4 regions of the Kitasatospora sp. NPDC023118 genome follow, and region 1 is predicted to be linked to each of the others. Evidence: riboswitches for the same ligand, from Rfam matches in the RefSeq annotation. Region 1 holds a riboswitch; each other region holds the start of a gene.

Region 1 (7,550 bases):
ACTGCTCGCCGTCCTTCAACTGGAAGGCCGCGCTGGACGACGACCAGATCGCCAAGTTCCAGCGGGAGCTGGGCGCGATGGGTTACCGCTTCCAGTTCATCACGCTGGCCGGCTTCCACGCCCTCAACCACTCGATGTTCCAGCTGGCGCGCGGCTACGCCGAGCACGGCATGACGGCGTACGTCGATCTGCAGGAGGCCGAGTTCGCGGCCGTGCCGGACGGCTACACCGCGGTGAAGCACCAGCGGGAGGTCGGCACCGGTTACTTCGACCTGGTCTCCACCGCCCTCAACCCGAACGCCGAGACCCTCGCGCTGACCGGCTCCACCGAGGCCGAGCAGTTCCACTGAGCCACCGTGGCGGCCTCGTTGGGGACGAGCCGCCTTCCGCCCCGCCGCCCGGGGCCTCGTTGAGGGACGAGGCCCCGGGCGCCACCCCCTACCGCCATGTGCTTCCTGCCCCTGCTTCCTGCTTCCTGGAGATCCGGATGAGCCTGCCCAGCCGCGTCGAGATCCTCGGTGGACACGAGGACCGCTTCGAGGAGGTCCTGACCCCCGAGGCGCTCGCGTTCCTCGCCCGCCTGCACGAGCGGTTCACCGGACGCCGCACCGAACTGCTCGCCGAACGAGACCGGCGCCGCGCCGAGTTGGCCGCCGGCGGCAGCCTGGACTTCCTCCCGGAGACCCGCGCCATCCGGGAGGACCCCACCTGGCGGGTCGCCGGCGCCGGGCCCGGCCTCGCCGACCGCCGGGTCGAGATCACCGGCCCGCCCGAGCGCCGGATGACCGTCAACGCGCTCAACTCCGGTGCGAAGGTGTGGCTGGCGGACTTCGAGGACGCCACCTCCCCCTCCTGGCACAACCTCGTCTCCGGCCAGCTCAACCTGATCGACGCGATCGAGCGCCAGATCGACGACACCACCCCGGAGGGCAAGCGGTACTTCATCGGGGACAACCCGGCCACCATCGTGGTCCGCCCCCGGGGCTGGCACCTCGACGAGCAGCACCTGCTGGTCGACGGCCGTCCCGCCGTCGGCGCCCTGGTCGACTTCGGCCTCTACCTCTTCCACTGCGGCCGCCCGCAGATCGCGGCCGGCTCCGGCCCGTACTTCTACCTCCCCAAGCTGGAGAACCACCTCGAAGCCCGGCTCTGGAACGACGTCTTCACCTATGCACAGGCCGAGTTGGGCATCCCGCACGGCACGATCCGCGCCACCGTCCTGATCGAGACCATCACCGCCGCCTTCGAGATGGACGAGATCCTCTACGAACTGCGCGAGCACGCCGCCGGCCTCAACGCCGGCCGCTGGGACTATCTGTTCAGCCTGATCAAGAACTTCGCCCACCACGGCCCGCGCTACGTCCTTCCCGACCGGGCCACGCTCACCATGACCCAGCCCTTCCTGCGCGCCTACACCGACCTGCTCGTGCGCACCTGCCACCGGCGCGGCGCCCACGCCATCGGCGGCATGGCCGCCGCCATCCCGCGGCGCGACCCCGCCGCCAACGAGGCAGCCCTCACCAAGGTCCGCGCCGACAAGGAACGCGAGGCCGGCGACGGCTTCGACGGCTCCTGGGTCGCCCACCCCGGCCTCGTCGACACCTGCCGCACCGCCTTCGACGCCGTCCTCGGCGAGCGCCCCCACCAGCTCGACCGCACCCGTGAGGACGTCGAGGTCACCGCAGCCGACCTGCTCGGCGTCCAACGGCTCACCGCCGGCCTGCCCACCGAGGAGGGCCTGCGCTCCAACGTCGCGGTCGCCCTGCGCTACCTCACCGCCTGGCTCGGCGGCTCCGGAGCCGTCGCCGTCTTCGGGCTGATGGAGGACGTCGCCACCGCCGAGATCGCCCGCTGCCAGATCTGGCAGTGGCAGCACCACTGCACCCGCCTCACCGGCGGCTCCCTCGCCACCCCCGACCTCGTGCGGCGGCTGATCGACCGGGAGCGGGCCACCCTGCTCACCGAGGGATCCGACCCCGCACTGGTCGACAACGCCGTGCGGATCCTCGAGGAGACCTCCCTCGGAAAGGACCTCCCCGCCTTCCTCACCACCGAGGCCTACGCCCGCCACCTCGTCCGAGTCCGCGCCGCGGCCTGAGCCGCCCGCCCTGTACGGAGGCAGCCATGAACGAGATCCGACGGGTCGCCGTCGTCGGTGCCGGGCAGATGGGCTCGGGCATCGCCGAGGTCTTCGCCCGCGCCGGCCTGGACACCATCGTCTGCGAGAAGGACCCAGCCGCGCTGCGGGCCGCCCGCAGCCGCATCGACCGTTCCCTGCACCGCGCCGTCGACCGCGGCCGCATCGACCCGACCGACCGTGAGGACACCTGGGCGCACCTGCTGTTCGCCGACGACCTGGAGGCGCTCGCCGACCGCCAGCTCGTGATCGAGGCCGTCGTCGAGGACGAGGCGGTGAAGACCGACGTGCTCACGACCCTGGACAAGGTCCTCGCCGACGAGGACGCCGTCCTGGCCACCAACACCTCCGCCATCCCCGTCACCCGCCTGGGCATCGCCACCACCCGTGCCTCGCACGTCCTCGGCCTGCACTTCTTCAACCCCGCCCCCGTGATGCCGCTGGTGGAGCTGGTCTCCTCGCTGCACACCGACCGGGCCGTGCTGGAGCGGGTGGAGGCCTTCGCCCGGGACCCCCTCGGCAAGCACGTCATCCGCTCCCGCGACCGGGCCGGCTTCGTCGTCAACTCCCTGCTCGTGCCGTACCTGCTGTCCGCGATCCGGATGGCCGAGGCCGGCCACGCCACCCCGGAGGACATCGACGCCGGCATGGTCCACGGCTGCGCCCACCCCATGGGCCCGCTCCAACTCGCCGACCTCATCGGCCTGGACACCGTCGAGGCCATCGCGCAGTCCCTGTATGAGGAGTACAAGGAGCCGCTGTACGCCCCGCCGCCGCTGCTCTCCCGCATGGTCGAGGCCGGACTGCTCGGCCGCAAGAGCGGCCGGGGGTTCCACCGGCACGCCGACGGCTGAACCCCGTCGACCCGAGGCAGCGGGTGCGGCTAGGGTGGGCGGTGCAGCTGGTTCGCCCCGTCCGCCAGGCGGGATGCGTCGCAAGAGGGAATCCGGTGCGAGTCCGGAACTGCCCCGCAGCGGTGAGTGGGAACGAAAGCCGTCAACAGCACTGGGAGCCCCGGCGGGCCCCTGGGAAGCGACGGCCGGTAGGAGCCGGTACGGCCGAAAGGCCCGGCGTGCCCACGAGTCCGAAGACCTGCCACTGCCCGTGCGCCGCGGCGGCGCACGGTCTCACCGGGACCTCGTGGGCGGGTCGGCGGCGGCACGGGCAGGGCGGACGTCACCGTCCCCGGCCCGCTCCTTCGCGCACCCCGCCCGGCGGGGTCCATGCGAACTCGCGAAGGAGAGTTCCGTGACCCGCACCACCGTGTACCCCACCACCCCGCACCGTTCGGCGGCGACCGTCCACGGCTACCCCAGGCAGGGGCCGAACCGCGAACTGAAGCGGGCCGTCGAGTCGTTCTGGGCCGGTCGCAGCTCCGCCGCCGACCTCCTGACCACCGCCGCCGAGCTGCGCCGCGCCGTCTTCCGGCAACTCGCCGAGGCCGGGTTGGGCGAGATCCCGAGCAACCACTTCTCGCTCTACGACCACGTCCTGGACGCCGCCTGGATGGTCGGCGCCGTCCCGCCCCGCCACGTGAAGGCCGCCACGGACCTGCAGCCCGGTACCCCGGAGCACACCCTCGCCGTGTACTTCGCCATGGCACGCGGCACGGAGGGCGCCGAACCGCTGGAGATGACCAAGTGGTTCGACACCAACTACCACTACCTCGTCCCCGAACTCGGCCCCGACACCGTCTTCCGCGCCGACCCCGGCAAGCCGCTCACCGAGTTCGCCGAGGCCGAACTCCTCGGCCTCACCACCCGCCCGGTCCTGCTCGGCCCGATCAGCTTCCTGCTCCTCGCCAAGCCGGCCCCCGACACCCCGGCGGGCTTCCAGCCCCTCACCCTGCTCGACCGGCTCCTCCCCGTCTACGCGGAGATCCTCGCGAGCCTGCGCGCCGTCGGCGCCGACTGGGTACAGCTCGACGAGCCCGCGCTGGTCCGCGACCAGCCGCCCGCCGTCCTGAACGCCACCGCCCGCGCCTACCGCGACCTGGCCGCCGTCACGCACCGGCCCAAGCTGCTCGTCGGCTCCTACTTCGACGCCCTCGGCGACGCCCTGCCCGTCCTCGCCACATCACCCGTCGAAGGCCTGGCGCTGGACTTCACCGGCCCTGCCGCCGCCAACCTCCCCGCCCTCGCGGCCATCGGAGGACTACCCGGCAAGCGCCTGGTCGCCGGCGTCGTCGACGGCCGCAACATCTGGGCCGCCGACCTCGAAAAGGCCCTCGCCACCCTCGCCACCCTGCTCGGCCTCGCCGACCACGTCGACGTCGCCCCCTCCTGCTCCCTGCTGCACGTACCCCTCGACGCCACCGCCGAACGCGACCTCGACCCGCAGGTCCTGCGCTGGCTCGCCTTCGCCCGCCAGAAACTGGACGAGACCGTCACCCTCGCCCGCGCCCTGGGCGAGGGCCGCGACGCCGTCGCCCCGCAGTTCGCCGCGAACCGCGCCGCCCGCAGCTCCCGCACCCGCTCCGCGCTCACCCACGACCCCGCCGTCCGCGCCCGCTGCGCCGCCACCACCCCCGCCGACAGCCACCGCGCCGCTCCCTACCCCGAGCGTGCCGCCGCCCAGCAGGCCCGGCTCGCCCTGCCGCTCCTGCCGACCACCACCATCGGCTCCTTCCCGCAGACCGACGCGCTGCGCGCCGCCCGCGCCCAGCTGCGCACCGGCCGCATCGACGCCGCCACCTACGAGCAGCGCATCGAGGCCGAGATCCGCGAGGTCATCGCCTTCCAGGAGAAGGCGGGCCTGGACGTCCTCGTCCACGGCGAGCCGGAACGCAACGACATGGTCCAGTACTTCGCCGAACAGCTCACCGGCTACCTCGCCACCCGCCACGGCTGGGTGCAGTCCTACGGCACCCGGTACGTCCGGCCGCCGATCCTGGCCGGCGACGTCTCCCGCCCGCACCCGATGACCGTCGACCGGTACCGCACCGCCGCCGCGCTGACGGATCGTCCGGTCAAGGGCATGCTCACCGGCCCGGTCACCATGCTCGCCTGGTCCTTCGTCCGCGACGACCAGCCCCTGGCCGACACCGCCCGCCAGGTCGCCCTCGCCCTGCGCGACGAGGTCACCGACCTCGAAGCCGCCGGCGCAGCCGTCATCCAGGTCGACGAACCCGCCCTGCGCGAGACCCTCCCCCTGCGCCGCGCCGCCCACGCCGACTACCTCGCCTGGGCCACCGACGCCTTCCGCCTCACCACCAGCGCCGTCCGCGCCGACACCCAGATCCACACCCACATGTGCTACGCCGAGTTCGGCGACATCCTCAGCGCCATCGACGACCTCGACGCCGACGTCATCTCCCTGGAAGCCGCCCGCTCCCGGATGGCCGTCACTGCCGAACTCGCCGGCGCCAGCTACCCGCGCCAGGTCGGCCCGGGCGTGTACGACATCCACGCACCCCGCGTCCCCGCCACCGCCGAGATCACCGAGCTGCTCCTCGTCGCTCTGGCTCGTACCCCCGCCGAACGGCTCTGGATCAACCCCGACTGCGGGCTCAAGACCCGCCGCTGGGACGAGGTCCGGCCAGCCCTGGAACACCTCACCGACGCTGCCCGCGCGGTCCGCGCCACCCTCGCCACCCCGGACGGCGACCGGTGACCGCCCCGGCCCCGGCCGCGCCGGAGAACTCCGCTCGGACACCCGCCGACTCCGCGGTGACGCTGGCCCACATCATGAGCGAGCACGACACCAACCTCTACGGCACCGTCCACGGCGGCGTCGTGATGAAGCTCATCGACGACGCGGCAGCCGCGGCAGCAGGCCGGCACGCCGGCATACCGGCGGTCACCGTCTCGGTAGAGGAGATGACCTTCCTCGCCCCGGTCCAGGCCGGCGACCTGCTCACCGTCCGAGCCCAGGTCATCCGCGCCGGACGCACCTCGATGGACGTCGCAGTGGTCGTCACCGCCGAACGGTGGAACACCACCGGCCCGGTCAGCCGGGTCGCCACCGCTCACCTGGTCTTCGTCGCCATCGGCCCCAACGGGCAGCCCCACCGCGTTCCCGCGCTCCACCCGCTCTCCCCCGCCGACCGACGCCGCGAACGGCTCGCCCGCGACCAACGCCGGACCCACCACAACCGGCCGAGCCCGTCCGGCAGCGAGTAAGCCAGTGCCGGCCGGTCCTCCTCCGACCGGCCGGCACCACCTGCCCGAACTTCGTCTTTCCGTTGGGTCCCGTGCCACGGCCCGCACTCGCGCTTCGACCGCAGCCCCCGCGTCGACTCCGGTTCGTTGACCTTACGCACAGCGTGCCAACGACAGCCGTCACCCTTCGTTACCGCCGATACGGGACAGAGCCGTTGGCTGGACAGCCCCGTCGTCGACCGGCGCCCCTGTGCGCGAGGGCGCCGGTCGGCGGTTCAGGTGGCGGGGGCCACCTCGGAGCCGAGTCTGAGCGCGGGGATGTCGACGCTGTATCTTGCGCTCGGTGCCGGCGGAAGGTGGTGCCCGGATCCCCGCTCCGGGATGGTCAGCTCAGCGGGATGTCGAGGTAGGACGGGTCGTCCTCCGTCGAGGACACCGTGAGGGTGGCGCGCGGCTGGTTGGCGTCCCCGTAGAACGGGTCCCTGCCGTCGAGGACGAGCATCAACCGGTGACCGGCCCGGACGTCGTAGCCGGTGGCCTGCAGTTCGACGTCGGCCGTCACCGGCTGTCCGGGCTCCGCGTCGAGATTGGTGAACGGGGCGTGCGTGATGATGTTCGCGCTGCCGTCTGCGGCCACGTCGAAGAGGTAGGCGACGAACGTCGACTGCCCGGCGCTCGGCGTGTAGGTGAGGTGCAGCCGGGGGACACCGCGCAGCCGGGTCGCGACCGCCGTCGGGGTGCTGGTCCACACCCCCGCGTCGGCGCGGCTGATGGCGCCGGTCGGGTAGGTCTTCGGGTTGCCGGCCATCTCCGCGTAGCCGGTGCTGATGATCGCGCCCGCGACGGTGGCGGGGGTGTCCGCGTCGGTCTGGAAACCGGCACTGAAGGCGGAGCCTGGCTTCGCGGTGAGGGCGCCGTCGTCCTCACCGTCGGGTGCGGCGGCGAGGTAGAGGCGCTCGGGGCGGCCGGTGACCGTGTCCCAGGTGGGCCGGGACTCCAGCGTCTTGTTCCACATGATCTGGCTGATCACCTGGCCCTCGTCGCCGATGCCGTTCTCGGCACCCTTGAGGTGGTGGTTCAGCCAGCGGTGGGCGTCCTTCCAGATCCGGTTGGGCAGGCCGACCATGCCGGTCATCTCGGGGCCGGAGTGGTCGCCGATCGAGAGGTTGATGCGCTTGGGCCCGGTCAGGGCGTTGAACATCTTCAGCGTCTGATTGGTCGGGAACAGCGTCTCGTGCCAGGCGTGCGCGAAGTACACCGGCACCCGGCGTTCGTTGAGCCTCTCCACGTAGGTGTACGGGGAGCGCTCGGCC
Region 2 (7,550 bases), on a different contig from region 1:
CCCGTAGGCTGGGCCCCGACCGGCCGGAGGGAGCACGCGGATGGATCGGCGCGAGGTGACGAACACCGTGTCAGGCGCCACGGTGGGCGGCCACGTGGTGCAGGCCGGCAGCATCGGGGCGGTGCACTTCCACCAGTCGGATCCGGTGCCGAGGCCCCGTCAGGTCCGGCCGCCGCACGGCCCCTTCGTCAACCGCGAGCCGGAACTCGCCGCGCTGACCGGTGCGTTGGGACGGGTGGAGGCGGGCGGGCTCGGGATCGTGGTGTTCACCGGCCTCGGCGGGGTCGGGAAGACGGAGCTGATCGCCAAGTTCACCGAGGAGCACCGGGCCAGGTTCCCGGACGGAGACCTCTACGCGGACCTGCTGGCCTACCGGCACCAGGGCGGGGTGGACCTGCCCGAACTGTTGGCCGGCTTCCTGCGCGCGCTCGGCTCCGAGCCCCCGGCGGTGGAGGCGGAGCGGTTCACCAAGTTCCGGACCGTCACCGCCGAGCGCCGCTGCCTGTTCTTCCTGGACAACGTCGAGCACGCCGCCGAGGTCAGGGCGCTGCTCCCGTCCAGCGGGCTGGTGGTGGTCGCGGGCCGGCGGCGGCTGCCCGCGCTGCGGATGGACGGCGCCGAGGTGCGGCAGCTCGGGCCGCTGAGCGGGGCGGCCGGAACCGAGCTGGTGCGCCGGTGGCTGGGCGCCGGGCGGGGCACCGAGGCGGAGTTGGCGGCGCTGGTCGAGGAGTGCGGCGGGCTGCCGCTCGCGCTGAACGCGGTCGGCAGCCAGCTGCTCGACCGGGAGCACCTGCCGGTCGGCCGGGTGGTGGCCGAACTGCGCGACCGGGAGGGCGGGTTGGCCATGCTGGACGACGAGGGGAGCGACCTCGGCCCGACCTACGACGCGGTGTACGAGCGGCTGTCGCCGCAGGGCCGGGCGCTCTACCGGCTGATCGGTGTGCACCCCGGCCCCTTCGTGTCGGCCGAACTCGCGCGCGCGACGGGCGTCGAGCAGGCCGCCAAGGCGCTGGCGGAGCTGCGGGCCGTGCACCTGGTGGACGAGGTGCTGGACGCCGACGACTCCGAGGAGCGCTTCCGCGCCCATGACGTGGTGCGGCTGCACGCCTACGGCCGTACCCGCGAACTCCCGGGCCGGGCCGAGCTGCTGGCCAGGGTGGTGGCGTACTACCGGGGCCGGTCCTCGCTGGCCGACCGGGCGATGGGGTCGAGGCTGCGGCTGCAGGAGGCCGGCGGCGAGGGGCTGCCCGGCTTCGCCTCCGGGGCGGCGGCGCTGGAGTGGCTGCACGCCGAGCGGGCCAACCTGCGCGCGGTGGTGGAGGCGGCGGCCGAGCAGCGCTGGCACGGCGAGGTGTGGCGGCTCTGCGAGTCGCTGTGGCCGCTCTACCACGGCCGCAAGCTCTACCAGGACTGGATCGCCACCCACCGGCTCGGCGTCGAGTCGGCCCAGTGGGACAACCAGCCGGACGCCGTGGTCCGGATGCGCAACCAGCTCGCCCGCGCCCACTACGAGCGCAAGGAGTACGGGCCGGCCGCCGAGCAGTTGGCGCTCGCCGAGGCGCAGCTGCCGCTGGTGGCCGAGCGCCGGGTGGTGGGGGTGCTGCTCGAGACGGACGGCCTGCTCTGCCTGGCCGACGGCCGCCCGGGCGAGGCGGTGGACCGGTTCACCCGAGCCCTGGCGGAGAACCGGGGCGACGCTCACGGCGAGATCGTGCAGAGCTACAACCTGGCGCAGGCGCTGATCGCGGACGGACGCCCGGAGCAGGCGCTGACCGTGCTGGCCGGGGCCGCCGCGCGGGCCGAGGCCACCGCGGACCACGACATGCTGATGAAGCTGCCGCTGGTCCGTGCCCGGGCCCACCGCGCGCTCGGGCAGCTCGACCTCGCCGTCGCGGCCGCGGGCGACTGCGCCCGCCGGGCCGGGGAGCGCAAGCAGTACCCCAAGGAGGCCCAGGCCCACACCCTGCTGGTCGCCCTGGCCGAGGAGCTGCACGACCCGGAGCTGGCGGAGCGTAGCCGCGCCCGGCTGCGGGAGCTGCGGGCCTAAGGACCGGTCCGGAAGGACACCCGGGTGCGGTGCTCGCCGGTGCGGACGGTGAGGCCGTGTTCGGGGAGGCCGGCCGGGTCGCCGCCGTCGGCGAGCCAGGAGGCCACGGCGGAGCCGAGCAGCAGCGGGTCGAGGACGGGCTCGGCGCGGCCGAAGTCCCGTTCGGCGAGGGCCTCCAGCAGCTGGCCGGTGTGCAGCCTGAGCAGGTGGCGGGCCGGGCCGAGGGCGGCCACCGCGACGGCGAGGCCGGGGAGTTCGGCGGCGGTGTCGGCGAGCCAGTGGGCGGCGGGGTGTTCGGCGTGCGGCTCGGTGCGGGCGAGGACCTCGGCGGTGTAGCGCAGGGCGTCGCCCGGGTGGTCGTCGGTGAGCGCGTGGAAGCCGCGCGGGGCGGGGTCGTTCGGGTCGAAGGGGTAGCGCCGCAGGCTGACCTCCGTCCCCTCGCTCTTGCCCTCGACGTCGTACGCGGTGGGCCGGTCGGTGCCGCCGGGGCGCGGGACGGGCTTGGGGTAGGGCGGAAGGACGGGTTCGCCCTCGGGTTCGTCCAGGCGCTCCAGGAAGGAGTAGAGCAGCGGGCGCAGCAGCCGGGCGGATTCGCCGCGGTGGGCGAGCGAGCGGTCCGTGATGTCGCTGAGGTCGGCCGGGTCCCGGGCCAGGGCCTGTTCGAGCTGGGCGGCGAGGTCGCCGTCCGGGTCGAGGACGGGCGCGGCCTGGCCGAAGGCGTAGCTGGGGGAGTGCGGGTCGAGTTCGGCGGCGCCGGTGGCGACCAGCAGGGTGCGGCGGCCCAGGGCGGCGCCGTAGACGGAGACCGAGCCGTGGTCGCCGATCAGGCAGTCGGCGGCGACCAGCGCGGCCTGCCAGCCCTGGTGCGGCGGGATCAGCCGCAGACCCATCCGGCGGGCGTCGTCGAGCAGGGCCTCGGGGTCGTGCCGGCTCCAGATGTTGGGGTGCAGCACGACGGCCACCGTGTACTCGTCGGCGGGCAGCCGGCGGACCAGGCGGCGGGGCAGGTCGGGGCGGCGGCCGAGTAACGAGTGCCCGCTCCAGGTGGAGTTGACGACGACGAGCCGGCGGCCGTCGACGGCGCCGAGTGCGGCGCGGTAGGCGTCCCGGGAGCGTTCGCTGCCGAGGATCCGGTCGAAGCACGGGTCGCCGACCACCCGGGCGACGTCCAGGGCCTCGGGGCAGGAGACCCGCAGCCGATCCAGCTGCTCGGGGTGGGAGAGGCCGAGGACGTCCACGAACACCCGCCCCCGGTGGGTGAGTTCGTTGCGGGACAGGCCCGCGGCGCTGACCGTGTCGCCGGTGGACTCGGTGACCAGGCGGTTGTAGCCGGCGCCGTGCGGGAGAACGACCAGGTGGGCGTCCAGCCGGTGCATGGAGGCGTGGACGGCGCAGGCGACGGCCAGGTCGAAGCGGCGGCGGACGGCGTCCTCCCACTCCAGCACGGTGTAGCCGGGCAGGCCGCGCAGGTAGTCGGTGAGGCCGCGGTCGGCGAAGGCGGAGCCGGGGTTGACGGTGAAGTACCGTTCGATGCCGTCCTGGTTCAGCAGGGTGAGGACGTCCAGGACCCGGGTCGCCGAGGTGAGGGTGCGGGCGACCGCCAGCACGCGGGCCTTGACCGGGCGGGTGTTCCAGCGGTCGGCGGGCCAGACGTGGGGGTGGGACGGCACCTCATGATCGTACTCATCCGGGCCGCTCCCGGGGTGCCCCTTGCGAGAGACGGCCGGGCCCGAGTGTCGGTCAGCCCGCCGCTGCGGTGGGTTCGTGGTGCTCTCCGGCGGCGCACTCGTCGAGGAGGGGGCGCATGCTGTTGTCCGCGAGCCGGTAGCGCACCACGCGTCCGTCCTTGTCCCCGGTGACCACGCCCGCCGTGCGCAGCAGTCGCAGGGCTTGGGAGACGGCGGGGTCGCGCATGCCGGTGGCAACCGCCAGGTCGGTGACGGCGAGCGGGCCGGCTCGGTGCAGGGCGAGCAGCAGGGCGAGCCGTCCGGGGTCGGCGAGCAGGGAGAACCGCTCGGCCCAGGACCGGACGTGCGCGGTGTCGCCGATCGCGGCGATGGCCTCGCAGACCCGGTGGCCGTCGATGGTGCGGTGGCCCGCGCGGTCGGCCGGTACGAGATGCATGCGGACATTCTTGCAGGCAGTGGCCTGTGATCCTGGACACCTGCACAGGTGCGCAACCTTGCGAGGGTGGTGCCGGAGCCCTACGGTGTTCCCCGCCGTGGTGCTCGGGAAGACCGGTGACGGAACCTCAGGGGTCCCAGTCCGGAGCGGCCCTCGCCACTGTGATCGGGGGAGAGTTGTCCGTACCCACGTGCCACTGGGCGCCTCGTGCGCTTGGGAAGGCGGGTCCGGAAGCCCCGTAAGCCAGGAGACCGGCCACGGCATCTCACGAAGTCATTCCACGAGGTGCTGGAGCGTGATCCGAAGATGACCCTGCCCGAAACCGCCGCGCCCGTCGAGGCGGCCCCCTCCGTCCTGCCCACCTTCAGATGGAAGCGCGAGGACACCCTCCGCACGGCCGGGTTGATGGGGGTGATCCTGGCCATGCACGTGGTGGCCTTCGGGACGCTCGTCTTCCTGGTCGCGCCGCACAACTACGCCGTCGGCACCCAGGTCTTCGGGGTGGGCCTGGGCATCACCGCGTACACCCTCGGCATGCGGCACGCCTTCGACGCCGACCACATCGCGGTGATCGACAACACCACCCGCAAGCTGATGGCGGACGGCAAGCGGCCGGTCTCGGTCGGCTTCTGGTTCGCCCTCGGGCACTCCTCGATGGTGGTCATCATGGCCGCCCTGGTGGCGGGCGGCGCGCAGCTGGCGAACACGCTGATGGACGACGACTCGGCCACCCACAAGTGGCTCGGGCTGGTCGGCACCACGGCCTCCGGCGCCTTCCTCTACCTGATCGGCGCGCTCAACCTGGCGGCGCTGCTCGGCATCCTCAAGGTGTTCCGCTCGATGCGGGCCGGGAAGTACGACGAGGCTCAGCTGGAGGAGCACCTCAACTCGCGCGGCCTTATGGCCCGGGTGCTGAACCGGGCGACCCGCTCGATCACCCGGCCCGGGCAGATGTTCCCGGTGGGCATGGTGCTGGGCCTGGGCTTCGACACCGCGACCGAGGTCACCCTGATGGTGATGGCCGGCTCGGGTGCGGCGGCCGGGCTGCCCTGGTACGCGATCGTCTGCCTGCCGCTGCTGTTCGCGGCGGGGATGAGCCTGTTCGACACCCTGGACGGGACCTTCATGAACTTCGCGTACCAGTGGGCGTTCTCCAACCCGGTGCGCAAGGTGTACTACAACCTGACCATCACCGGGCTGTCGATCGCGGTGGCCTTCATCATCGGCACCATCGAGCTGGTCGGGGTGCTGCACGAGAAGCTCGACCTGACCGACCCGGTCACCGGGTTCATCGCGGACATCTCGCTGGACAACGTCGGGTACGCGATCGCCGGGCTGTTCGTGGTGGTGTGGGCGATCGCGATCGCCTACTGGAAGCTGGCCGGGGTCGAGAAGCGCTGGACGCCCGCGGAGTAGCCCGTCGGTCACGCTGCCGCGAGCAGCAGCGTGCCCGCGACGGCGAGCCCGGCGCCGACCACCTGGACCGGGCGCAGCCGCTCCTTGAGCACTCCGCGCGCCAGCAGCGCGGTGACGACGGGGTAGAGCGAGGCGAGCACGGCGGCCACCGCCGCCGAGCCGCTGTGCGAGGCCATCGCGTACGTGGCGTTGCCGGCGACGTCGGCCAGCCCGACGGCGGTGAGCAGGGGCAGCCGGGCGCGCAGCTCGGGCAGCAGCCCGGAGGTGTCGGTACCGCGCAGGCCGATCAGCAGCGCGGTGCCGCCGACGGCGACGTTGACGAGCCGCTGGACGCACAGCATGAGCAGCAGCCCTCCTCCGGCCGAGGCCTGGGCGAGCAGGGCCATGTTGGTGCCGAAGCCGAACGCGGCGGCCAGGGTGAGCAGCAGGGCCGTACGGGCGGCGGTCGGCCCGCCGCGCTCGGGGCCGCCGGCCAGCACCACGCCCGCCACGGCCACCGCGATCCCGGCCACCTGGCCGAGACCGGGTCGCTCGCCGAGCGCCAGCCCGACGCCGACCGGCACCACGACGCCGACGGTGGCCAGCGGGGACACCACGCCCATCGGGCCGAGCGCGAGCGCCCGGTAGAAGGCGAGCATCGCGAACGGGCCGATCACCCCGGCGGCGACGGCGTACCAGAGGGCGGGGGAGGCGTCCGCCCAGCCGCCGGTGGCCAGGACCGCGAGGAGGAGGACGACGGTGGCCGCGGCCTGGGAGATGACCACGACGGCGAGTGCGGGCAGTCTGCGGGTGAGGACGCCGCCGCCGAAGTCGCCCAGGCCGGTGAGCAGACTGGCGCAGAGGGCGAGCAGGACGGTCACTGGAGGTGCCAGGAGATCGAGGACAGCACAATGCACTCCGAAGTACAGTCGGATGGACTCGTTGCCGAGAAGGCAGCGTAGTTCACCAAGTTGGACTTCGCCGAACAATATTCTGCACTTTCCGTACTGTGGACACCGGAGGACTGCCCGCGTGCCGGACCCCGACCTCGTCTCCCAGGCCCTCGCCCGGAACCTCAAGCGGCTGCGCGCCGAGCGCGGCCACACCCTGGACGCCCTCGCCGCCCGATCCGGGGTGAGCCGCGGCATGATCGTCCAGATCGAGCAGGGCCGCACCAACCCGAGCGTGGCCACCGTGGTCCGGCTCGGCGACGCGCTCGGCGTCTCCATCGCCACGCTGCTCGACTACGAGGAGGGCCCGGACGTCCGGATCATCCCCGGCGACCAGGCCGTGCCGCTCTGGACCGGTGTGAGCGGCGGGACCGGCACCCTGCTGCACGGGATCGAGGCGCCCGGGCCGCTGGAGCTGTGGGAGTGGCGGATGGAGCCGGGCGAGGAGTACTCCTCCGATCCGCATCCGGCCGGGACGGTGGAGATCGTCCGGGTCGACGAGGGCGAGCTGACCCTGGTGCACGACGGTACGGACCACCCGGTACCGGCCGGCAGCACGGTCTCCTTCGACGCCTCGTACGCGCACGTCTACCGCAATGCGGGGGAGCGGGCGCTGCGGCTGACCATGGTGGTGTCGGTCCCGCCGCCGCGCTGAGGCCGCTTCCGTACGCCGAAACGGCGCCTCCCCCGGGCGGGGAGGCGCCGTTTCGTTCGTCGTCAGTGCCGGTCGCCGTACCGGCGGCGGAACTGCTCGACCCGGCCGGCGGTGTCGAGCGCCCGGGACTGGCCGGTGTAGAAGGGGTGGCTCGCCGAGGAGCTCTCGACGCCGATCACCGGATAGGTGCTGCCGTCCTCCCACTCGACGGTGCGGTCACCGGTGACCGTCGTGGGGGTCCCCCGGCCGAAGGCCGGGGTGAGGAAGGCGAGGCCGCCGACCTTGTCACGGAAGGCGACCGGGCGGTAGCCGGGGTGGATTCCGGACTTCCTGGCTGGGCTCCGCCGGGTGGTTGCGGTGCGTTCGTTCAGCGCTCTTC
Region 3 (7,550 bases), on a different contig from region 1:
GCGCCGGGCTGGGGCTGCTGCGGCGCGACCGGCTGCTGCTGCCACGAGGGCTGGGCCGGCGGCTGCTGCGGCCATCCGGGCTGCGGCTGGACCGGCTGCTGGGGCTGCACCGGCTGGGGCTGGGCGTACGCCACGGGCGTCGGCGCGGACGGCACGGTCTGCATGATCGACCAGTGCGCCTCCCCGCCCGGCGCCCCCGCGCCCTCCGGCTGCTCCCGCCACTTGGAGCGGGCCAGCAGCAGGATCAGCGCCGCGGTGACGACCACGCCGAGCGCGAAGGTCGCGAGCTTCAGCCCGCCCTCGGTGGTCCCGGTGAACCACTCCCGCTGCGGCTTGTCCAGCAGCGCGCCGGTCAGGCTGCGCACCCGGTTGTAGCCCTCGACCAGCGCCACACCCGCCGCCACCCCGAGCGCCCAGTTGCGCCCGCGCAGCAGCAGGAGCCCCGCGACCAGGTACAGCAGGCCGTAGTTGAGGCTTCCGGTCTCGGCGTCCACCGAGGTCCCGCCGTAGTAGAAGATGCCCTTGAGGTACGTGGCGAAGCCGACCTGGCCGAAGCAGTTGTACGCCGCCCAGCCGAGCAGCACCACGCCCCAGCCGATCGCCAGGCCACCGGCCCCACGCATCGGACGCGTCTGTGTCATCCCCTACCCCGCCCCTTCGACCCTATCCCGACCCCACCCAGCCCTCGGTTTCGCCGCCACAGGATGCCACACGGCGCAACTGACCCGGAATTCCACCCGTTCGACGAATCCCGAGGAATCCCGGCGGACCTCGCCGGACCTCGCCCGCCCTCAGCGGACGTGCAGCCCACCCCAGTCGATGCTCCCGCCGGACGAGCCGGAGCCACCGGTGATCGCCAGCGGGCTGTGATAGGTGGCGTTGACGTCCGCGCCGGAGTTGCGCGGCTGGTCCGGGGCCAGGTTGTTCGCGGTGAGCGACTGCCCCCAGACCGTCCAGATCGTCCAGGGCGTGCGCCGCAGGGTGTCCGGCTGGCGGGAGTTGACGGGCACGGCGAAGGACTCGGCCAGCATCCGCGGCTTGTCGTAGGCGGCGAGCCCGTCGTAGTAGCGCTTGGTCCACACCTCGCCGGTGCCGATCGGGTGCGCCGGACTGCCGCTGTAGTCGTCCACCCCGACCACGTCGACGTACTGGGCGCCCGGGTAGTAGTCCCACGGGTCCACGCCCGGGGCGCCGTCCCAGGACACCGGCGTCCAGACGAACAGCAGGTTGTGCAGGCCCCTGGTCTCCACCAGGTACTTGTAGGTGATCTTCCACAGCGCCTGGTAGTCGGCCGGCTTCTGGCCCGCCCACCAGAACCGGCTGGAGCAGTCCTGGACGTTCATCTCGTGGTACGGGCGCAGCAGCACCGGCACGTCGTGGGCGGCCAGGTACTCCAGGTGGTCGGCCAGGTAGGACAGGTCGGTGATCAGCGCGCGGTACTCGGGAGTGTCGTGCGCGGCGTCCACGACCCGGCCGAACCAGCCCGGGTCCTTGGCCGCCGGGGAGTTCGAACAGAGCACCCGGTCGAAGGACTTGACGTCCGATCCGGGGTAGGGCTCGTGGAAGGACATGCCGACGATCCCGGCCGGGGCGCCGCCGTTGTCCGGCAGTTCGGTGCTGCTGCCGTCGCAGTTCTGCTGGACGCCGGAGCTGCCGTAGGTGCCGTCGTCGGCGCGCGGGTGGCCGGACCAGACGGCGGTCATCAGGTCGACGGCGTCGTCGGTGTACTGCCAGCCGGTCCGGCAGGTGGGCCAGCGGCCGGCCGAGTAGGAGCGCGGGTTGCCCACGCCCCAGGCGTTCTGGCCGTAGCCGGGGCCGAGGTCGGTCTCCAGGAAGCCGGGCAGCCTGCCGGTGATGTCGGCGGCCTTCTTGTAGTAGTAGCCGACCTGCTTGGTGCCCCGGTAGTCGCCGTACTCGGGGTTGTTGCGCTCGTTGTGCGCCTCGACGTGCTGGCCGATCACCGTGCCGCCGCTCTGCCCGGTGCGGGCCTGGCTCTCCAGGTCGGCGAGGAACTGCTGGACGGCGCGGGCGTTCGGCGAGGCCTGCGGGTCCCGGGCGAGCAGGTCCCGGCCCACGTCCGGCGGCAGGGTGCGTCCGGGGGCGCCGACCGACACCGGTACCCGCGCGGGCTGTTCGCCGTCGGCCCGGTCGTCCCGGCCCAGCAGCGCGAAGGTGCCCGCGACGACCACGATCCCGGCCGCGGCCAGGACGGCCGGCTTGCCGCGCAGGGCACTGGGCAGGGCCACGACCGCTCCTCCGGTTGCTTGCCGGTACCGACCCCCACGGACGCAACCGGAACACACGTACGAATGACTCCCGAGAGCCTGCCACACTCCCCCGGTCCCGGCGAACGGATCCGCCGGCACCAGGGTGTCACGACAGGTCAGCCGGCCGGGGTGGCCGCCGGTGTGCCCTGCGAACCGGGCGTGGCGGAGCCCGCCGCCTTGGCCCGCCGGAGCAGCTGGCCCTTCACGTGCTCGGCGAAGCCGGAGGCCGCCGCGGTCGCGGTGGCATCGGGGGCGTTTCCGCCCTTCGCCGAACCCTCGACGGTGAAGTAGGCGTACCGGCCCAGGCTGCCGTGCGTGCTGGTGCAGCCGGGGTTGGCGCAGAACGCCGGGGCGCCGGCCGCGGGAAGGCCCTTGAGCTGGCCGGCGTAGTTCTTCATCGCGGTCTCGGCCTGGATCTTGTGGTCGAAGACCGCGACACCGACGGTCACCGCGCTGTCGCCGGAGACGTACGTCGCCCGGAGCACCTTCTGGCAGCCCTGGTCGCCGAGGATCTTGCCGAGACCGCCGGTGGTGGAGTTGCCGTCCCAGCAGGGCTGGTCCAGCGAGACCACGGTCCGGTTCCAGGTCGCGCCGCTGACCGTCACCTGCATCGCGGAGAACAGCGCCCCCGCGTCCTGCGGCGCCGGGTCGGTGGCGGCTTCCCAGATCGGCTTCGACGGGTCGTCCGTCTGGCCGCCCGGGGTCGCGCTCGCGCTCGACGGCCCGGGGGTCGGCTTGCCCGAGGCGGACACGGTGGTGACCGGACCGCCGCCGGCCTTCTTGGTGTCGTCCTTCTTGCCGAGGAGCATCACGCCGCCCGCGGCCAGGCCACCCACCAGGACGACGGCGGCCACGATGCCGATGACCCTCATCCGGCGCTTGCGCTTGCCGTCAGCCTCGTTGCGGTCCGCCAGCGCCTCCCAGTTCGGCTCGACGCGCTGCGGCGGCACGGGCTGCTGGGGCGGCTGCTGCTGCCACTGCGGCTGAGGGGCCGCCGGCTGCACCGGCTGGGGCTGGGGCTGCGGCTGTACCGGCTGGGGCTGCGCGACCGGCTGGGGCTGCGGCTGCGGTACCGGCGGGACCGGCTGCGAGAGCGGCTGCGCGGACGGCACCACCGGCCCGTACGAGGCCGGCGGCGGGCCGAAACCGCCGCTCGGCGGCGGCACCGGACCCGGCACCGCCGACTGCTGATTCTGTACGCCCCCCGGCCCGGCGGGAGGCGTTCCCTGCGGCCCGTGCCCAGGTACGCCGGTTCCGTCGCTCATGCGCCCAGATCGTAGGGCATCCCCCCGACCGTCGATCCGTCCGGTGACCATTCCGTGCCGAAACCAGGACGCGGGCGTGCGGATCCGACCCGCCCGAGGCGCGGATCCGGGCGCCGGACGGGCACGAACCGCCACCCGCCCCAGTACCGCCGGTCATCGCGCCAACACACCACGCCGCACTACATGTGGTGCCGCATCAGTGAGACACCACTACATGTATGCTCACTCCTGCTGTCGATGCAGGGGAACCCGGCGGGAATCCGGGACTGCCCCGCAGCGGTGTGCGGGCGGCTCCAGCAGCCGTGTCCGCGAGTCCGAGTACCTGCCGACCGCGTGCCCACGGCCCTCCCGCAGAGGCCGCGCCAGCACCAGCAGTACACCTCCGGGCCTCGCGGGCGGGCCGGGGAGACACCGTCGCGCGACGCCGTTTGCGTTCGCGCCGTGCTCCCCTGCCCAGACCGGTCCGGTGCCACCCGATCACCGCCGCCGATCGCCGCCAGGAGAGAGCGCCTTGACCACCGCTGCCTCAGCCACCCTGCCCGCCCAGGGCTCCGGTACCGCCTTCACCGACCCGACGGTCTCCGACCCCGGCGGAGCGCTGCTGCGGCTTCTCACCGACCGCAGCGCCGACCTCACCGAGGTGGACCCCGGCCATGTCGCCGCCGCCGCGCTGCGCGGCCGCCACGCCGGCTCGGACTTCGCCGAGCTGCGCGGGCTGGCCGTGGACGCCGCCGCGTCGATGATCGCCGAGGACCCCCAGTACTCGAAGCTGGCGGCCCGTCTGCTCGCACTGGAGATCGTCGACGAGGCGAACAGCCAGGGCGCGGTCTCCTTCTCCGCCTCGATCGCCGTCGGCCACACCGAGGGCCTGATCGGCGACACCACCGCGGCCTTCGTCGCCAAGCACGCCGCCGCCCTGGACGCGCTGATCGACACCGCCGGCGACGACCGCTTCGAGTACTTCGGTCTGCGCACCGTGCAGTCCCGCTACCTGCTGCGCCACCCGATCACCCGCAAGGTGATCGAGACCCCGCAGCACTTCCTGCTCCGCGTCGCCTGCGGCCTGGCGGTCGGCGACTCCGAGCAGTCGGTGCGCGAGGTGGCCGAGCTGTACGGCCTGATGAGCCGCCTGGAGTACCTGACCTCCTCGCCGACGCTCTTCAACTCCGGCACCCGGCACCCGCAGATGTCGAGCTGCTACCTGCTCGACTCCCCGTTGGACAACCTGGACTCGATCTACAACCGCTACGCGCAGATCGCCCGGCTGTCCAAGCACGCCGGCGGCATCGGCCTGTCCTACTCGCGCATCCGCTCGCGCGGCAGCCTGATCCGCGGCACCAACGGCAAGTCCAACGGCATCGTCCCGTTCCTGCGCACCCTCGACTCCTCGGTCGCCGCGGTCAACCAGGGCGGCCGGCGCAAGGGCGCGGCCTGCGTCTACCTGGAGACCTGGCACGCCGACATCGAGGAGTTCCTGGAGCTGCGCGACAACACCGGTGAGGAGGCGCGCCGCACCCACAACCTCAACCTGGCGCACTGGATCCCGGACGAGTTCATGCGCCGGGTCAACGCCAACGCCGACTGGTCGCTGTTCTCCCCCGCCGACGTGCCCGAGCTGGTCGACCTGTGGGGGGCTGACTTCGACGAGGCCTACCGCAAGGCCGAGCAGGCCGGCAAGGCCGTCCGCACCATCCCGGCGCAGACCCTGTACGCCCGCATGATGCGCACCCTGGCGCAGACCGGCAACGGCTGGATGACCTTCAAGGACGCCTCCAACCGCGCCGCCAACCAGACCGCGCTGCCGGGCCGCACGGTGCACTCCTCCAACCTGTGCACCGAGATCCTGGAGGTCACGGACGACTCCGAGACCGCCGTCTGCAACCTCGGCTCGGTCAACCTCGGCGCCCACGTCGCTGCCGGGGCTTCCGCCGACGACCTGCTCGGCGCCATGGACTGGGAGCGGCTGGACGCCACCGTCCGTACGGCCGTGACGTTCCTCGACCGCGTGGTGGACATCAACTTCTACCCGACGGTTGAGGCCGGGACCTCCAACTCCCGCTGGCGGCCGGTGGGCCTCGGCGTGATGGGCCTGCAGGACGTCTTCTTCAAGCTGCGGATCGACTTCGACTCGGCCGAGGCCGCGCGGCTGTCCACGCTCATCGCCGAGCGCATCATGCTCACCGCCTACGAGCGCTCCGCCGACCTGGCCGAGCAGCTGGGCCGCCACGAGGCCTACGGCGAGACCCGCGCCGCCCGCGGCGAGCTGCACATCGACCACTTCCCGACGGCCGCCCCGCAGTGGGCCGACCGCTGGACGGCGCTGCGCGCCCGCATCGCCGTCACCGGCCTGCGCAACTCGCTCCTGCTCGCGATCGCCCCGACCGCGACCATCGCGTCCATCGCCGGCGTGTACGAGTGCATCGAGCCGCAGGTGTCCAACCTGTTCAAGCGCGAGACCCTGAGCGGGGAGTTCCTCCAGGTCAACCCGTACCTGGTGCGCGAGCTCAAGGAGCTCGGCGTCTGGGACCAGCAGACCCGCGACGCCCTGCGCGACGCCAACGGCTCGGTGCAGGAGTTCAACTGGCTGCCGGAGGAGGTCCGTTCGCTCTACCGGACGGCCTGGGAGCTGCCGCAGCGCGCGCTGATCGACCTGGCCGCGGCCCGCATGCCGTACCTGGACCAGAGTCAGTCGCTCAATCTGTTCATGGCGGCGCCGACCATCGGCAAGCTCAGCTCGATGTACGCCTACGCGTGGAAGGTCGGTCTCAAGACCACCTACTACCTGCGCTCGCGCCCGGCCACCCGCATCGCCCAGGCCGCCTCCGGTGCCGCCCGCGCCGCCGCGCCCGTGCCGGTGAACACCCCGACCCTCACCCCGGAGCAGGAAGCCGCCATCGCCTGCTCCCTGGAGAACCCCGAGTCCTGCGAGGCCTGCCAGTGAGCACCCCGAACGAAGACCGCAAGATGCTGCTCGACCCCGGCTTCGAGCTGACCCTGCGCCCGATGCGCTACCCGTCGTTCTACGACCGGTACCGCGACGCGATCAAGAACACCTGGACCGTGGAGGAGGTGGACCTGCACTCGGACGTCGCCGACCTGGCGAAGCTGAGCGAGGGCGAGCGCCACCTGATCGGCCGCCTGGTCGCGTTCTTCGCGACGGGCGACTCGATCGTCGCGAACAACGTGGTGCTGAGCCTCTACAAGCACATCAACTCCCCGGAGGCGCGGCTGTACCTGTCGCGTCAGCTGTTCGAGGAGGCCGTCCATGTGCAGTTCTACCTGACGCTGCTGGACACCTACCTGCCCGACCCGGAGGACCGCGCGGCTGCCTTTGCTGCCGTGGAGAACATCCCCTCCATCGCGCAGAAGGCCAAGTTCTGCTTCAAGTACATGAACGCGGTCGACCACATCGAGTCGCTGCAGACGAAGGAGGACCGCCGCGCGTTCCTCCTGAACCTGATCTGCTTCGCGGCTTGTGTGGAGGGCCTGTTCTTCTACGGCGCCTTCGCCTACGTGTACTGGTTCCGGAGCCGGGGTCTGCTGCACGGCCTTGCGACCGGTACCAACTGGGTGTTCCGCGACGAGTCCATGCACATGGACTTCGCGATGTCGGTCGTGGACACCGTTCGCGAGGAGGAGCCCGACCTCTTCGACGACGAGATGGCCAAGCAGGTCACGGAGATGCTGGAGGAGGCCGTCGAGGCCGAGCTCCAGTTCGCCCAGGACCTGTGCGGTGACGGTCTCGCCGGCATGAACACCGACTCCATGCGCCAGTACCTGGAGGCTGTTGCCGACCAGCGCCTGGCCCGCCTCGGCATGCCGATCCGCTACGGGTCGACCAACCCGTTCGGCTTCATGGAGCTCCAGAACGTCCAGGAGCTGACCAACTTCTTCGAGCGCCGGGTCTCGGCGTACCAGGTCGCCGTCGAGGGCTCGGTGTCCTTCGACGACGACTTCTAGGAAGCAGGGTTCAGCGGGGGAGCGCCGCTCGGCGCTCCCCCGCTTCTCCGATGGGCCA
Region 4 (7,550 bases), on a different contig from region 1:
ACCCCGACCGATCAGCCGACCCCACAGACGGCGGAGGCCGCGGCCGCGCCGACGGCCACCCCCGCCGTACCGGGAGGAGTGGTGAACGCCGACCCGGTGGCGGACGCACCGCACGACTCCGGCTCGATGATCCCCGCCGTACTCGGAACCATCCTCGTCGTGGTGCTCGGTGTGGCCACCCTGGTCGCCGCGCGCCGCCGCCGGCGACGGGCGGAGTGATCCGGTGACCATGCTCGACAAGCGCGGCACGGCCTCCCCGCAGCGCGTCCCCGGCCTGGGCGCGGGGGGCCGGCGCAGTCCGCGGAACCTGCACCCGCTGGCCTGGTGGACTTGGGCGCTGGCCCTGGCGACGGCGGCCAGCCGCACCACCAACCCGCTGCTGCTCCTGCTCGTCCTCGCCGTGCTCGGCTACGTGGTCACCGCCCGCCGCAGCGAAGCCCCGTGGGCGCGCGGGTTCACCTACTACCTGTGGGTCGCCCTCACCGTGGTGGCGATCCGGGTGCTGTTCCGCTGCGTCTTCGCCACCGGCATCACCCCGCACGACCACCTGCTCTTCTCCCTGCCGCACATCCCCACCCCGGCCTGGTACGCAGGCATTCAGATAGGCGGCCCGGTCTCGCTGGAGGCCACGCTCTCCGCGGCCTTTGACGGGCTGCGGCTGGCGTGCCTGATCTGCTGCATCGGCGCGGCGAACACCCTTGCCAACCCCAAGCGTGCCTTGCGCGTGCTGCCCGGCGCGCTGTACGAGCTCGGCGTCGCCGTCACGGTGTCGCTGAGCGTCGCGCCGCAGCTGGTGCAGAGCGTCCAACGCGTCGCCCGGGCACGGCGGTTGCGCGCCGGGCAGCGCAAGGGCATACGCGCGTTGCGCGGCATCGTCGTGCCGGTCCTGGAGGACGCGCTGGAACGCTCGCTCAGCCTGGCCGCCGCGATGGACTCGCGCGGCTACGGGCGCTCCGGCACCGCCTCCCGGCGTTCTCGCCGGCTCACCGGCGCGCTCATGCTGCTCGGCATGTGCGGCCTGTGCGCCGGGGTGTACGGGTTGCTGGACGGAACGGCCCCCGCCGCGCTCGGCCTGCCCGCCTTCCTCGCGGGTGCCGTTCTCTGCGTGGCGGGCCTCGTCCTCGGCGGGCGGCGGGTGCGGCGCACCACGTACCGGCCGGACCGCTGGCGGGCGGCCGAATGGGCGGTCGCCGGCTGCGGGGTGACCGCCGCCGTCCTACTGTTCGCCACCGTCGGCTACGACGCCACCGACCTCAACCCCTCCCTGTACCCGTTGACCTGGCCGGCGCTGCCGCTCGTCCCGGTGCTCGCCCTGCTGCTGGCGGGCGCCGCCGGGATCGTCTCCCCGCCGCCCGGCCGTACGCCCGAACGGGCCACCGACACCGCCACCGACGCCCGCCGGACCAGCATCAGCGTCAGCACCGACCGCACGACCTCCGAGGTGAGCACGTGATCCGATTCGACCGGGTCAGCGTGGTGTACGACGGCGAGACCACGCCCGTCCTGCGCGACATCGACCTGCACATCCCGGAGGGCGAGCTCTGCCTTGTGGTCGGCCGCACCGGCGTCGGCAAGTCCACCCTGCTCGGCGCCGTCAACGGCCTGGTGCCGCACTTCACCGGCGGCACCCTGCGCGGCCGGGTCACCGTGGACGGCCGCGACACCGCCCACCACCCGCCGCGCGAACTCGCCGACGTGGTCGGCGTGGTGGGCCAGGACCCGCTGGCCGGCTTCACCACCGACACGGCGGAGGAGGAACTGGCCTACGTCATGGAGCAGTTGGCGATCCCGCCGGAGGTCATGCGCAAGCGCGTCGAGGAGACCCTCGACCTGCTCGGCTTGGCCGACCTGCGCCACCGCGCCCTGTACGAGCTCTCCGGCGGCCAGCAGCAGCGCGTCGCCATCGGCTCGGTGCTCACCGCGCACCCCCGCGTCCTGGTCCTGGACGAGCCGACCTCCGCACTCGACCCGACCGCCGCCGAGGAGGTGCTCGCCGCGATCACCCGGCTCGTCCACGACCTCGGCGTCACCGTCCTGCTGGCCGAACACCGCCTGGAACGCGTCGTCCAGTACGCCGACCGGGTCGCCTACCTGCCCGGCGACGGCACCGTCGTGCACGGGCCGCCCGCCGAGGTCTTCCGGACCACCGCGATCGCACCGCCCGTCGTCGACCTCGGCCGCCTGGCCGGATGGGAGCCCCTGCCGCTGTCCGTCCGCGACGCCCGCCGAGCCGCCGCACCGCTGCGGGAACGGCTGGCCGCACGCCCGGCACCGGCGCCGCGTCGCGCACCGGCGGCCGGGGAGACCGTACTGTCCGCCGAGCGGGTCGTGGTGCGCTACGGGCCGGTGGCCGCCGTCCGTGAGGTCGGGCTGGAACTGCGGGCGGGCGAGGTCACCGCGCTGATGGGCCGCAACGGCTCCGGCAAGTCCTCGCTGCTGTGGGCCCTCCAGGGCTCCGGACCCCGCCAGGGCGGCAGCGTGAAGGTCACCGGCGTCGAGGGCGGCCCGGCCAAGGACCCCAAGCGCCTCCCCGCGGCTCAGGCCCGGCAACTGGTCGGGCTCGTCCCGCAGACCCCCACCGACCTCCTGTACCTGGAGACGGTCGCCCAGGAGCTCGCCCAGAGCGACCTGGAGGCCCGCCACGCCGCCGGGCCGACCGCACGGCAGATCCTCGACCGCCTCGCCCCCGGGATCCCCGACGACACCCACCCCCGGGACCTCTCCGAGGGGCAGAAGCTGGCGCTCGTCCTGGCGATCCAACTGGCCGCCGCACCAAGGGTCGTGCTGCTGGACGAACCCACCCGGGGGCTCGACTACCACGCAAAGGAAGCACTCACCGGCATCGTGGACGCCCTCGCCGCCGAAGGCCGTACGGTCGTCGTCTCCACCCACGACGTCGAGTTCGTCGCCTCCGCCGCCGACCGCGTGGTCGTGATGGCCGAGGGCGAGATCGTCGCCGACGGCCCCACCGCCGAGGTCATCGTCGCCTCGCCCACCTTCGCCCCGCAGACCGCCAAAATCCTCGCCCCATTGGACTACCTGACAACCCGGCAGGTGGCCGAGGTCCTCGCGGTGGCGGAGGCCGCCCGGTGACCGCCGTCCGCATCCCCGGCCGGGCCCGCGTCGTCGTCGCCCTGGCCGCCTTCATCGGCCTGGTCGCCTTCACCTGGCCGTTCGTCGTCGCCCCAGGGACGTTCGGCTCTTCCTACGCCCCGCCCCTGATCTTCGGCGCGCTGCTCGTCCTGGTCCTCGCCGTCGTCATCGCCGAGATCTCGGCCGGCGGCATCGACGCCAAGGCCCTCGCCATGCTCGGTGTCCTCTCGGCCGTCAACGCCGGACTCCGACCCCTCGGCGCCGGCACCGCCGGGGTGGAGACCGTCTTCTTCATCCTCGTCCTCGCCGGCCGCGTCTTCGGCCCAGGCTTCGGCTTCACCCTCGGGTGCACCTCGCTCTTCGCCTCCGCTCTGCTCACCGGCGGAGTCGGCCCCTGGATGCCCTACCAGATGTTCGGCTGCGCCTTCGTCGGCATGCTCGCCGGGCTGCTCCCGCCGGCCCGGCGCCGCTGGGAGGTGCCGATGCTGGCCGCCTACGGGGCATTCTCCGGCTACCTGTTCGGCTTCCTGCTCAACCTCTCCTTCTGGCCGTTCTCGACCGACCCGAACAGCTCGATCGCCTACCTCCCCGGCCTGCCCTTCACCGAGCAGTGGCACCGCTACCTGCTCTTCGACCTCGCCACCTCGCTCGGCTGGGACACCGGCCGCGCCGTCACCACCTTCACCGCCGTGCTCGTCGTCGGGCCAGCTGTGCTGACCGTCTTCCGCCGCGCGGCCCGGCGCGCCAACTTCGAGCCCTCGGTCCGTTTCGAGGCTGCGGACGGCTCCGACGCCCCACCCGCTCAGGAACACGCCGCATGGCCGGCCGGAGCGGCGCCCTCCTGATTCCGAAAGGTCCACCACCGTGCCCAAGGCCGACAAACCCAGGACGATGACGATGGACGGCGCGGAGATCGTCGTCCTGACACCGCAACAGCACGCGGGCCTGGAGTCCGCCCGCCGCCAGCTGGGCGGACAACAGGCCCAGGTTTCCCGGATGAAGCTGGACCTCCACCGGAGCCGAGAGTTGCTGAGCGAAGCCGAACGTGTGCTGTCGAGCATCCCCGCCGACCAGGTCGAGCGGGTGGAGAAACAGCTTGGCCCCGGGCGAGGCCTGCCCGAACTGCTCGCTGACATCCGCGAGGCGCTACCGCGTGCCACGGAGCCCTCCGCCCGGTCCTGACGTCGACGCCGTCTCAGTATCCGGACAACTTGAGTGATTCGCTGTTCAGCTCCCACCGTCCTGCCCCTAAGCTGGCCGTGCAGCTGGTTCGCCCTGTCCGCCAGGCAGGCGCGTCGTAAGAGGGAACCCGGTGGGAATCCGGGACTGCCCCGCAGCGGTGAGCGGGAACGACCGCCGTCATACGCACTGGACCCGGGTCGGGTCTGGGAAGCGACGGCCAGTAGGTGTCCGCCCTGGAACCAGGGTGGGTGTGCCCGCGAGTCCGAAGACCTGCCACTGCCCGTGCGCGACCGTTCGCGCGCGGCAATCCGGTGACCTCGAGGGCGGGTCGGCGACCACACCAGGCGGAGCCGCATATGCGTGCGGGCGGCCGCCCGGTTCGTCACCCCTTCGCGCCTTCGTCCCGTCCCGAGGATCAGGAATCAGGCTCGCGAAGGAGAGTCCCTTGACGACGAAGTCCGCAGCCACAACAACCGTGGCCACCGTGTACGGCTACCCCCGCCAGGGCCAGGGCCGGGAGCTCAAGAAGGCGATCGAGGGCTACTGGAAGGGCGCGGTCACCGCCGAGGCGCTGCTGGCCACCGCGGCCGACCTGCGCCGGGAGAACTGGGCGCAGCTCGCCGAGGCCGGGGTCCGGGAGGTGCCGACCGGCGACTTCTCCTTCTACGACCACGTGCTGGACGCCTCGGTGGCCGTCGGCGCGATCCCCGCCCGCCACCGGGCCGCGGTCGAGGCCGACCCGCTGGACGGCTACTTCGCCATGGCTCGCGGCACCCAGGAGTTGGCGCCGCTGGAGATGACCAAGTGGTTCGACACCAACTACCACTACCTGGTGCCGGAGTTGGGCCCCGACACGGCCTTCGCGGCGAACCCCGCCAAGGCGGTCGGCGAGCTCGCGGAGGCCCTCGCGCTCGGCCACACCGCCCGGCCGGTGCTGGTCGGACCGGTCACCTACCTGCTGCTCGCCAAGCCCGCGCCCGGCGTCGCCGAGGACTTCCAGCCGCTCACCCTGCTGGACCGGCTGCTGCCGGTCTACGCGGAGCTGCTCGCGGCCCTGAAGGCGGCCGGCGCCGAGTGGGTCCAGCTGGATGAGCCCGCCCTGGTCCAGGACCGCACCCCGGCCGAGCTGAACGCCGCCGCCCGCGCCTACCGCGACCTGGGCGCCCTCACCGACCGGCCGCAGCTGCTGGTCGCGAGCTACTTCGACCGGCTCGGCGCCGCCCTGCCGGTGCTCGCCAAGGCCCCGGTGGAGGGCCTGGCGCTGGACTTCACCGGACCGGCCGCGGCCAACCTCTCCGACCTCGCCGCCGTCGGCGGCCTGACCGGCAAGCGCCTGGTGGCCGGCGTGATCGACGGCCGCAACATCTGGATCAACGACCTGGAGAAGTCACTGTCGACCCTGGCGACCCTGCTCGGCCTCGCCGACCGGGTCGACGTCGCGCCGTCCTGCTCCCTGCTGCACGTGCCGGTCGACGCCGCCGCCGAGCGCGACATCGACCCGCAGATCGCCCGCTGGCTGGCCTTCGCCCGGCAGAAGGCCACCGAGGCGGCACTACTCGCCCGCGGCCTGCGCGAGGGCACCGGTGCGATCACCGCCGAACTCGCCGCCAACCGGGCCGACCTGGCCTCCCGGGCCGGCTCCCCGATCACCCGCGACCCGGCCGTGCGGGCCCGCGCCGCCGCCGTCACCGCGGACGACGCCCGCCGCGCCCAGCCCTACCCCGTACGGGCCGAGGCCCAGCGCGCCCGGCTCGGCCTGCCGCTGCTGCCGACCACCACCATCGGCTCCTTCCCGCAGACCACCGAACTGCGGGTGGCCCGCGCCGACCTGACGGCCGGCCGGATCGACGCGGCCGGCTACCGGGAGCGGATGGAGGCCGAGGTCCGCGAGGTCGTCGCCTACCAGGAGAAGGCCGGGCTGGACGTCCTGGTGCACGGTGAGCCCGAGCGCAACGACATGGTCCAGTACTTCGCCGAGCAGCTCACCGGCTACCTGGCCACCCGGCACGGCTGGGTCCAGTCCTACGGCACCCGCTACGTCCGCCCGCCGGTCCTCGCCGGGGACATCTCCCGCCCGCACCCGATGACCGTGGACTGGTTCCGCTACGCGCAGGGGCTGACCGGTCGGCCGGTCAAGGGCATGCTCACCGGCCCGGTCACCATGCTGGCCTGGTCGTTCGTCCGCGACGACCAGCCGCTCGCCGACACCGCCCGGCAGGTCGCCCTCGCCCTGCGCGACGAGGTCACCGACCTGGAGGCGGCCGGCGCGGCCGTCGTCCAGGTCGACGAGCCGGCGCTGCGCGAGACCCTGCCGCTGCGCGCCGCCGACCGCCCGGCCTACCTGGACTGGGCCACCGAGGCCTTCCGCCTGGCCACCTCCGGCGTCCGCGCCGACACCCAGATCCACACCCACATGTGCTACGCCGAGTTCGGCGCGATCATGAAGGCCATCGACGAGCTCGACGCGGACGTCATCTCGCTGGAGGCCACCCGCTCGCACATGGAGGTCGCCGGGGAGCTCGCCGAGGCCGGCTACCCGCGCGAGGTCGGCCCCGGCGTCTGGGACATCCACTCCCCGCGCGTCCCGGGCACCGACGAGGTCGTCTCGCTGCTGCGCGCCGGCCTCGCCGCGATCCCGGCCGAACGCCTCTGGGTCAACCCCGACTGCGGCCTGAAGACCCGCGGCTGGCCCGAGACCCGCGCCTCCCTGGACAGCCTGGTCGCCGCCGCCCGCCGCCTGCGCGAGGAACTCGCCGGCTGAGACGCCCGTGCGAGGCGGACAGAGCGTGCGCACGTGCCGCGTCCGCCACGGTGACCCGCGCCGCCGACGCCGAGTCCGTCGGCGGCGCGAGTCACCATCTCGACGGATGGGGTCATTGGTGAGTAGGAGGCCGGCACCGCGCCGTGTCCGTATCAACGGAGAGGTCCTGGTGGTTCTCCCGGAGCGGGAGTACGAGGCCCGGGTCGAGGACGGGGCGTGCCTGCATCTGCTGGTGTGGCGAGCCGGTCCGGGCTGGCGGATGGTCAGCAGTGCGGTGCTCGGCGGCGGGCTCGGGGACCGGGGGTGGGTGCTCAACGCCCAGGTGCGCCCCGGGTACGCGCGGATGGACCCGGCGGACCACCTCGCGGCCCTCGCCGCCGCGCAGGACCTCACCGGCACGGGCGTCGGCTTGATGACCGCGGCCGAGGTCGACGACTTCGCCTGGGCCGCGGACAGCGGTGTGAGCGCGGTGGTCACGACCGGGATCGGCGTGCCGGTCTGGGCGGCCGAACCC

Evidence for each region. Region 1 has a riboswitch for cobalamin ahead of metE (5-methyltetrahydropteroyltriglutamate--homocysteine S-methyltransferase). Riboswitches for the same ligand answer to the same signal wherever they lie in the genome.
Region 2: linked by a shared signal. The riboswitch ahead of nicT (Nickel transporter NicT) and the one ahead of metE (5-methyltetrahydropteroyltriglutamate--homocysteine S-methyltransferase) in region 1 are both predicted to bind cobalamin.
Region 3: linked by a shared signal. The riboswitch ahead of ACZ3UD_RS07870 (ribonucleoside-diphosphate reductase subunit alpha) and the one ahead of metE (5-methyltetrahydropteroyltriglutamate--homocysteine S-methyltransferase) in region 1 are both predicted to bind cobalamin.
Region 4: linked by a shared signal. The riboswitch ahead of metE (5-methyltetrahydropteroyltriglutamate--homocysteine S-methyltransferase) and the one ahead of metE (5-methyltetrahydropteroyltriglutamate--homocysteine S-methyltransferase) in region 1 are both predicted to bind cobalamin.

What each region holds. Positions count from the first base shown of each region.
Region 1 covers NZ_JBVHHW010000027.1:79,540-87,089, forward strand. The annotation lists gene aceA (isocitrate lyase) at 1-350, shown strand, start outside; gene aceB (malate synthase A) at 488-2,098, shown strand; gene ACZ3UD_RS29335 (3-hydroxybutyryl-CoA dehydrogenase) at 2,125-2,991, shown strand; cobalamin riboswitch at 3,040-3,235, shown strand; gene metE (5-methyltetrahydropteroyltriglutamate--homocysteine S-methyltransferase) at 3,386-5,749, shown strand; gene ACZ3UD_RS29345 (acyl-CoA thioesterase) at 5,746-6,258, shown strand; gene ACZ3UD_RS29350 (CocE/NonD family hydrolase) at 6,623-7,550, opposite strand, start outside.
Region 2 covers NZ_JBVHHW010000013.1:27,891-35,440, forward strand. The annotation lists gene ACZ3UD_RS18385 (AAA family ATPase) at 56-2,047, shown strand; gene ACZ3UD_RS18390 (hypothetical protein) at 2,044-3,717, opposite strand; gene ACZ3UD_RS18395 (ArsR/SmtB family transcription factor) at 3,788-4,171, opposite strand; cobalamin riboswitch at 4,253-4,445, shown strand; gene nicT (Nickel transporter NicT) at 4,478-5,587, shown strand; gene ACZ3UD_RS18405 (EamA family transporter) at 5,596-6,447, opposite strand; gene ACZ3UD_RS18410 (helix-turn-helix domain-containing protein) at 6,599-7,171, shown strand; gene ACZ3UD_RS18415 (type B 50S ribosomal protein L31) at 7,234-7,542, opposite strand; gene rpmG (50S ribosomal protein L33) at 7,539-7,550, opposite strand, start outside.
Region 3 covers NZ_JBVHHW010000004.1:353,423-360,972, forward strand. The annotation lists gene ACZ3UD_RS07855 (hypothetical protein) at 1-641, opposite strand, end outside; gene ACZ3UD_RS07860 (glycoside hydrolase family 26 protein) at 792-2,246, opposite strand; gene ACZ3UD_RS07865 (hypothetical protein) at 2,384-3,532, opposite strand; cobalamin riboswitch at 3,751-3,876, shown strand; gene ACZ3UD_RS07870 (ribonucleoside-diphosphate reductase subunit alpha) at 4,068-6,473, shown strand; gene ACZ3UD_RS07875 (ribonucleotide-diphosphate reductase subunit beta) at 6,497-7,492, shown strand; gene ACZ3UD_RS07880 (protein-L-isoaspartate O-methyltransferase family protein) at 7,503-7,550, opposite strand, start outside.
Region 4 covers NZ_JBVHHW010000014.1:121,306-128,855, reverse strand. The annotation lists gene ACZ3UD_RS20060 (hypothetical protein) at 1-219, shown strand, start outside; gene ACZ3UD_RS20055 (CbiQ family ECF transporter T component) at 230-1,453, shown strand; gene ACZ3UD_RS20050 (ABC transporter ATP-binding protein) at 1,450-3,093, shown strand; gene ACZ3UD_RS20045 (ECF transporter S component) at 3,090-3,938, shown strand; gene ACZ3UD_RS20040 (hypothetical protein) at 3,958-4,275, shown strand; cobalamin riboswitch at 4,342-4,567, shown strand; gene metE (5-methyltetrahydropteroyltriglutamate--homocysteine S-methyltransferase) at 4,721-7,036, shown strand; gene ACZ3UD_RS20030 (adenosylcobinamide amidohydrolase) at 7,143-7,550, shown strand, end outside.